DNA from 2 places in the Desulfitobacterium metallireducens DSM 15288 genome. Region 2 is predicted to be linked to the other one. Evidence: predicted binding sites of a transcription regulator. Region 2 holds the regulator's gene; the other holds the start of a gene.
What was found. The regulator HrcA, encoded in region 2, represses chaperone genes, less so after heat shock. The targets are predictions, from matches to a motif close to TGTTAGCACTCNNNNNNNNNGAGTGCTAACA.
Positions count from the first base shown of each region.

Region 1: a site for HrcA is predicted at 2,374-2,404, ahead of groES (co-chaperone GroES). Genes of this name have one in related genera too.

Region 1 is NZ_CP007032.1:860,012-864,440, forward strand. Features, by position in the region: gene DESME_RS04105 (MOSC domain-containing protein) at 1-249, shown strand, start outside; gene DESME_RS04110 (MogA/MoaB family molybdenum cofactor biosynthesis protein) at 249-749, shown strand; gene DESME_RS04115 (NYN domain-containing protein) at 821-1,642, shown strand; gene DESME_RS04120 (hypothetical protein) at 1,756-2,007, opposite strand; gene groES (co-chaperone GroES) at 2,443-2,727, shown strand; gene groL (chaperonin GroEL) at 2,771-4,414, shown strand.
Region 2 is NZ_CP007032.1:2,592,441-2,596,869, forward strand. Features, by position in the region: gene dnaK (molecular chaperone DnaK) at 1-562, opposite strand, end outside; gene grpE (nucleotide exchange factor GrpE) at 588-1,214, opposite strand; gene hrcA (heat-inducible transcriptional repressor HrcA) at 1,233-2,270, opposite strand; gene hemW (radical SAM family heme chaperone HemW) at 2,441-3,568, opposite strand; gene lepA (translation elongation factor 4) at 4,272-4,429, opposite strand, start outside.

The DNA of each region.
Region 1 (4,429 bases), 1.4 Mb from region 2:
GGTCCTGGCGATTTTGCAGAGAATTTAACCACAGAAGGAATTGATCTAGTGAGCTTACCCATTGGCACAAAACTTAAAATCGGCGATGCGGGTGTAGGTGAAGTGACTCAGATCGGTAAGGAATGTCATGCCAAATGTGCGATCTATTATCAAGCTGGAGATTGCGTAATGCCTAAAGAAGGAATTTTTATCAAGGTCTTAGAGGGAGGCCAAGTACGGGTGGGAGATAGTATTGAGGTGATGAATTGATGTTCAGAGTCGGTGTAATCACGGCTAGCGATAAGGGCTCTCGAGGAGAAAGAGAAGACCTCTCAGGTGCGCTCTTAAAGGAATTAGTCAAGGAGATTGAGGGAGAAGTCGTGGCATATGTCGTTCTCCCAGATGAGCAACAACAATTAGCTCAAAAGATGCGGGAATGGGCTGATGAGCTGAGTTTAGATCTGATCTTAACCACCGGTGGAACGGGTTTTTCTTTGCGAGATGTAACACCAGAGGCGACCAAGGATGTCGCAGACCGCATGGTTCCTGGAATTGCGGAAGTAATGCGCTATGAAAGTTATAAGATTACGCCTAAAGCCATGCTCAGTCGAGCGGTTGCGGCTTTGCGAAAACGCACCCTCATTGTGAATATGCCAGGTTCTCCGAAAGCGGTTAAAGAATGTTGGCAGGCTATCGCGCCCGCTTTACCCCATGGAATTCAAATTCTCAAAGGGGAAGCCAGTGAGTGTGCTACGCCCATAAACTCCTAAAAGTGCTTGTCACCCCTGTCCGGTTTACGCATACAGTATAGTAGGCGAACCGGGAACGGGGTGATTTTATTTTGAAGGCAATCGCTTTTGTAGATTATGAAAATATCTGGACGGGCTTGTTAGATAGGGGATACGAGTTAACCCCGGAAATTTTGATGCAAGCGATCCAAACCTATGCGGAGAGAAATGATCTCAGTATTACTGGAATTTACCTTTATGCTAACTTTGATCGCGAAGAATTTTGGAGAACCCAGACGTCCTTCGAAAAAACCAACGTTTTTACACGCCATGTGTTTGGTAAAAATAATTATGCAAACACCGAGTTGAGAAAAAATGCTGCCGATGTCGAACTTATTCTTGAGGCTCAAGAAATTTTGATCACCCGGACCTCGACGTTTGATACGTTTCTCCTGTTTACTGGTGATGGTGATTTTTTACCCCTAGCGCGAAAAATCCGAGCATGGGGTAAAGACGTTCGAGTGATGGGCGTCAATGGAAGCACACATCATGTTTTGCAAGCGTTTGGCGGATCAAATTTCTTTGAGGAATTTTTGAACCATGAGCTCGGGTATAAACCAGACCAGGATCTGGAACGAGGAATTCAGATTCTCGCCCAGCTTCAGTTAAGTATGGCTTATGTCGCCTCAACAAAGGCTCGATTAGCGTTGACTGAAGGGCTGCATCGGTCAATATCTCAAGTGAAAGAACTCATTCGATTTGCATTAAGGGAAAAAGTTTTCCTTGAGCGAGAATTTTCAGATGCAAGTCTAAAAATCGGGAAAACCAAAATATATTTGCTCAATCTCGAAAATGAACGCGTTCAGAATGTCCTAGGGGATACCCTGAGCGAAATCCGAGCACGGTATGTCAAGATAGGTGTAATCTCAAGCTAACTTTTAGATATTTTAGTGGGGCTGTTGCATGAACAATGTAGCGGCCCCTTGTGCTTCTACGAAAGCTAAATATGTAAAAAGCCGGTTAGGAGATACTCCTAACCGGGAAGAGGTTATTGGCTAACAAAGGTGATTTGACGAAGAGGAATTCGCACAACCGGACGAAGACCATCGATTGGATTTCCAACATTGGAGAAAAGCTGCGCATTGGTTAAGGTCGCTACTCCATCTTGTAGTCCACCAAAGTTTCCAATCCAGAACGAAGAGTCCATGCCAATTCTCAGTTGAGCACCAATGGGATACGTGTCAAATAAACCAAGAATAAAGGGTCTGCAGTTGAATCCTCCAAGTCCTCCAAAGCTCATAATAACATTCTCCTTTTCTTTGGATTGGCCGTCGGAACGACCTCCTAGAAGATTAGAGCGGAGAGGATTAAAAGCTTTGTTAGAAGGAATCTCCCTTTGCTAACCAAGACTTTCTATTTCTAATTTAGTGTATGATCAAATGTCAAAAAAGTTCAAGTAGAGGGAACAGATCACGAATAAAACTTGACCGGCTTGGTTAATATAGGAGTTAGAGCAGGTGGGGAGACCTTGAAATTCATGTTATATAAATAACGCAGTAAGATGGAGATATTCGAAGGTATAAATGGATAAATTCGAATATTCAACGATATTGACGTTTTGCAACGCTTGATTTCATCTTCGCCCTTGCATATTATAATACTTAGATGTTAGCACTCGTTACGAGTGAGTGCTAACAAAAAATAATAAAATAATCTTAAGGAGGGAATTTCTTCAATGAACATCAAACCTTTGGGCGATCGCGTCGTTATTAAAGCACTTCCATTAGAGGAAAAAACAAAAAGCGGAATCATCATGCCGGATACGGCTAAAGAAAAGCCAATGGAAGGTGAAATTGTAGCAGTTGGACCTGGAAAAATGGAAAAAGGTGAGCGTGTTGCTCTCGATGTTAAAGTCGGAGACCGCGTGATTTATTCCAAATATGCGGGTACCGAAGTTAAATATGATGGCGAAGAATATCTAATCCTGAAAGAGAGCGATATTTTAGCAATTGTAGGCTAATTATTTAAGATGTAAATCATAATTTTTAAGGAGGATATTTAAAGTGGCTAAACAAATCGTTTTTAATGAAGAAGCCCGCCATGCTCTTGAACGTGGTGTTAATGCTCTGGCTGAAGCGGTCCGCGTAACGTTAGGACCTAAAGGTCGTAACGTTGTCTTAGATAAAAAATTTGGTTCTCCCCTGATCACCAATGATGGTGTAACAATTGCTCGAGACATTGAGCTGGAAGATCCTTTTGAAAACATGGGAGCTCAACTCGTTAAAGAAGTAGCAACTAAAACGAATGATGTTGCAGGTGACGGAACGACAACAGCAACCGTTCTTGCGCAAGCCATTATTCGCGAAGGTCTGAAAAATGTCGCAGCGGGTGCTAACCCGATGGGTATTAAACGGGGGATTGAACAAGCTGTTGGTGTCATCGTTGAAGATATCAAAGCTAATGCTAAGGTAATTGAAAACAAAGAAGCAATTGCCCAAGTTGCGTCCATTTCTGCTGGAGATCAAACAATTGGTAATTTAATTGCCGAAGCAATGGAAAAAGTCGGTAAGGACGGCGTCATCACCGTTGAAGAAGCTAAAGGAATGACGACTGAACTTCAAGTGGTTGAAGGTATGCAATTTGACCGTGGCTATATCTCTGCTTACATGATTACAGATACCGATAAAATGGAAGCCATTTTGAATGATCCTTACATCTTGATCACAGATAAGAAGATTGGCGCCATTGCCGATATCCTTCCTGTTCTTGAAAAAGTAGTTCAAGCAGGTCGCCAACTTTTGATCATTGCTGAGGATATTGAAGGGGAAGCTATGGCAACTTTAGTTGTCAACAAACTTCGTGGAACCTTCACTTGCGTAGGAGTTAAAGCTCCTGGCTTTGGAGATCGTCGTAAAGCAATGCTCGAAGATATTGCAGTTCTTACAGGGGGTACAGTGGTTACCGAGGATCTCGGTCTTAAACTGGAAAATACTACGATTGAAATGCTTGGACGTGCTCGCCAAGTGCGCGTGACCAAGGAAGAAACCACAATCGTTGATGGCTCTGGAAGTACAGATGAAATTCAAAAACGGGTTGAAGCGATCAAAAAACAAATTGAAGAAACCACTTCTGATTTCGATCGTGAAAAACTCCAAGAACGTTTGGCTAAATTGGCTGGTGGCGTAGCCGTTATCCAAGTTGGTGCTGCAACTGAAACAGAAATGAAGGAGAAGAAACTCCGGATTGAAGATGCTTTAGCTGCAACTCGCGCTGCGGTTGAAGAAGGTATTGTCGCTGGTGGCGGTACAACCTTGATCGATGCAATTCAAGCACTTGATAGCTTGAAAAGCTTACTTGGAGACGAAAAAACTGGCGTAGCGATTATCCGTCGCTCGTTGGAAGAACCCCTTCGTCAAATTGCAAATAACGCTGGACAAGAAGGATCTGTTGTTGTTGAAAAAGTCAGAACAACTGCGCGCGGCGTAGGCTTCAATGCAGTTTCTGAGCAATATGAGGATATGATTACTGCAGGGATTGTTGACCCAGCAAAAGTGACTCGTTCCGCTTTACAAAATGCGGCTTCTATTGCTGCAATGCTCTTGACAACCGAATGCTTAGTCTCTGATCTCCCTTCAAAAGATAACGGTGCTGCAGCTGCCGCTATGGGTGGTATGGGCGGCATGGGTGGCATGGGCGGAATGATGTAACGTCACGAAAGTGTC
Region 2 (4,429 bases):
CAACCATACCTTGACTCAGTTCAAGAACAGATACGTCGAAGGTCCCACCACCCAAGTCAAAAACGAGAACGGTTTGATCGTTTTGTTTATCCACGCCATAAGCCAATGCAGCAGCGGTTGGTTCGTTAATGATCCGTTTCACTTCAAGTCCAGCAATAGTTCCAGCATCTTTAGTCGCTTGACGTTGTGCGTCGGAAAAGTAAGCGGGTACTGTAATTACAGCTTCAGTTACCGGCTGGCCAAGATAAGCTTCAGCATCAGCCTTTAATTTTTGCAGAACCATCGCTGAGATTTCTTGTGGGGAATAGCTTTTATCATCAATATTTACTTTGTAGTCAGAACCCATATGACGTTTAATGGAAATCACGGTTTTATCCGGGTTGGAAACGGCTTGACGTTTCGCAACTTGTCCAACTAAACGTTCACCTGTTTTTGAGAAGCCTACAACTGAAGGAGTGGTACGGTTTCCTTCCGCATTTGGGATAACAACAGCTTCTCCGCCTTCCATAACTGCTACACAAGAATTTGTCGTTCCTAAGTCAATTCCAATAATTTTACCCATAATAAATTCTTCCTCCTTATCAATGCTAGCGTGAGACTTTTACCATGCTAGGGCGCAATACTTTGTCCTTAAGATAATATCCTCTTTGAAGCTCTTCGACCACAGTATTTTCCTTATATTCCTCCGAATCCACTTGCAGAACAGCGTCGTGTAACTTCGGATCGAAAGTCTGGCCTACCGCTTCAATAGGAGCAAGACCTTCTTTTTCTAAACCTGTTTTCATTTGTTTCAAAATCATTTCCACGCCCTGTAAAAAGGACTTGAAATCTTGATTGGATTGTGAAGATGCCACTGCACGCTCAAAATTATCGAGTATAGGAAGCATCGCTACGATGACTTGTTCAGAAGCATACTTTAAAGTGTCTTCTCTTTCCTTTTGACTCCGTTTCCGGAAGTTATCAAATTCCGCTTGGAGACGTTGCAAGCGAGCATAATAATCATCCGCTTGTTCTTTGCTTTGTTTAAGCTCCGCCTCTAGGGTTAGGATTTTCTCTTCCATAGATACTTCTGGAACATCTTCCAGGACTTCTTCCCCGCCGTCGTGAACTTCACCCTCGGCAAGATTTCCTTCTGTCAAATCTTTATCTCGGAGATCAACTTCTTCTTCATTCTCCTGATGCAAATTTGGGGTTTTTTCTCCCCACTTGGCCATTGTCTAATCGCCCCTTCCTTATAGTCTTCGTCGCTTCGCCAAAAGTTCAGTCAACGTTTTCGTCATAAAATCTACCATAGCCATCGCCTTAGCGTAGTCCATGCGTGTTGGTCCAATTACTCCAATCGAGCCGACAGGTTTTCCATCGATTTGATACGTTGCTGAGATAACACTGCAATCCTGCAGTTCCTTAACGCTATTTTCTCCGCCAATCGTTACACTTAGTCCATCAGCGACTGGAATAAGTAGTTTTCTCACCTGTTCATCCTCTTCAAAAACATGAAGCAGACTTCTTACTTTATCTACATCCCGAAATTCGGGCTGATTAAGCATGTTCAAAGTTCCACCGAGATAGACCTTATTTTTATCATCCGCAGGTTCATTGAATACAGTCGTGAGCAGATCTAAAGCATGATCGATAAGCGATCGTTGACGTGTGAGTTCACTATAAATCTCATGAAGCAATCCACGGCGGACATCAATCATTGAATGGCCTTTCATCTTATCATTAAAGACGTTAGCAATTCTTTGAAGTTCTTCCGCTGTTACATTTTCTCCAATTTCAACGATCTGATTCTCAACCACACCGTTCTCTTTAACAACGACCATGATGGCTTGCCCCGGTTGGTACGGAAGAAAATGCATTTGGTTAAAAGAGCTTTTCCCTCGTTGAGGACTAATGACGATGCTCGTCAAACTGGTGAGCTGGGAGAGAAGTTTACTTGTATTGGAAATAACTTCTTGAATCTCAGCAATTCGTTTCGTCGTTTCTAGCTCAATCACATTTTTATCTTCTGAGCTGAGCTTAGGACGATCCATCAGACAATTGACATAATAGCGATATCCTGCATCCATGGGAATCCGGCCTGAAGAAGTGTGAGGTTGCTCGAGAAGTCCCATTTCCTCCATATCGGCCATTTCATTACGGATGGTCGCTGATGAGATACCCAAATCGAACTTTTTAGCAATCGTACGCGAACCCACCGGCTCAGCCGTGGTTATATAATCTTGGACAATCGCGCGCAAGATTCTATTTTTTCGTTCATCCATTTGCATATACTCAACCGCCTTCCCACCGTGTTGTTAGCACTCATCCTCAATGAGTGCTAACGGATTATGACATAAACTTACCACTCTTAACTTTTGTTGTCAAGAGGATTTCTAGATAAAAGTCAAAGAAGGTCAAATATTTTTTAAGGACTAATTTTCAAGTCAAATAGCGAATTTTAAACGAATTCTTGCAGAACACCATTGGCAACAAACCAAAAATCGGGGTTCAGTTTCAACGTCTTTTCATCTAAAATTAAAACCTTAGTCGTAAGATAGCGTTCCAAAACCGATCGATAAATATCCCGAATATCCAGCCCAAATTCTTGTTTAAAGGACGCGAGGTTCACTCCTTGTGAAAGACGAAGCCCAAGGATCATCCGTTCGGCCATCCGCTCCTGTTCAGAGAGATCTTCCACATCAGTAGGTTCAAGCGGCAACCCATTTTGTTCTAGATTCATTAGATATCGGTCTATATCTTCAAGATTCTTGGAACGAACGTTTTGAACACAACCGACAGCGCCTGGTCCAAGACCTAGATAATCTTCTCCCTGCCAATAGCCTAAATTGTGCTGACACTCAAACCCAGGTCGCGCAAAATTCGAGGTTTCATAATGAAGATAGCCTGATTCTCGCAGATATTCTCTCGTCCAATCATACATTTCCGCCTGATCATCATCATCGGGAAGAAGCGTCAAAAGCTTTGAACTCTGAGCCAGCGGCGTATCTTCTTCAACCATCAGTCCATAAATAGATAAGTGTTCCGGTCCAAGTTGAACAGCCTTCTTTAAGGTATCCTGCCAAGCCCCAAGAGTTTGACCTGGCAGTCCAAACATTAAGTCGAGGTTGAGATTTCTAAACCCAGCTTCTCGAATCAGATGCACTCCCTCTCGAACGTCCTGAACCGTATGTATCCTACCGATCTGCCTTAAAAGAGAATCATCAAATGACTGCACCCCTAGAGAAATCCGATTTATTCCCGCGCGTCTGAGAATTTGTAACTTCTCTCGAGTCAACGTTCCCGGATTTCCTTCGATCGTTTGCTCCACTGCTTCAGGAATATCAAATCCCTGTTTTAAAAGGGCAAAGAGCGCTTCTAACTCCTCTTCCGCAAGAGCTGTTGGAGTTCCGCCCCCAACAAAAAGAGAGGATACCCCTTCAGAGGCATCCTTTTTCCGCAGGTCGATTTCTTTCTTTAACCCCTTCAAGTAATCCTGAACCTTTGAATTTTTCAGCGGTACGGAATAAAAAGCACAATAAGCGCATTTCCGTACGCAAAAGGGAACGTGAACATAGAGTGATGGCATCAATTTCAGTCCTCTCTTAATTAAGGGACGATTTCATACACGGGGACGGTTCTTATGTCTGTCTTAAAAGAGTTGAGAAGGTCTCTGGGGTGTGGATTTTGTTTACACCGTTCACTCCAGGCGCTTCGCAGACCGAAGCTAAGGCACTGTCTCCTTCTCTGGGTCGCGGGACGCCGCCAAAATCGTCTCCTGACTCTGTTGGCGGTTGCTCACGTCCTGTTCGCAACCCTTTGCTTTCAAGCAGGAGCCACTGCCTAAGCTTCGATAACTGCTTGCTTAAGTCGTTCTCTCCCGTAAATCAAAATCCACGTCCAGGTCTTTCTCGCTTCTTTGTGCATGCATCCGCGGCCTTGGGTGCAGAATGCGCCCGCCGCCTCCCGAGTCATGCAAGCCGTACATGCAATAGACCCAAGAAGCTGCCCGGAGAGTTGCGAGTACAGATGCGGAGGCCTTTAGCGAGTAGCTAGCAAACTCGGCGAAAACTGACTTGCATTAGCGGGGCGGGCACATGGACGTGCCACGCCGACAACAGAGCCAGGGATGGCGATTTTGTCGGGCACCCCGCCTGCTTTCATCTACCAGTCTGAGCCGCAAGTTTGCTTTGCGAGCGCCCGGCCGGAGCAGCTGTAATCGCAATTCGCCCCAGGCTCTTGCTCAATAAAGATCTCCAGCGCCCCACCGAAACAGGGTATCAATCCCCTGATTAATCGTCAATCTGTAGAACCGCCATAAACGCATCCTGCGGAATCTCTACGCTTCCAACCTGCTTCATGCGTTTCTTTCCTTCTTTTTGCTTTTCGAGGAGTTTGCGTTTCCGAGAAATATCGCCACCGTAACACTTCGCAAGGACATCCTTCCGCA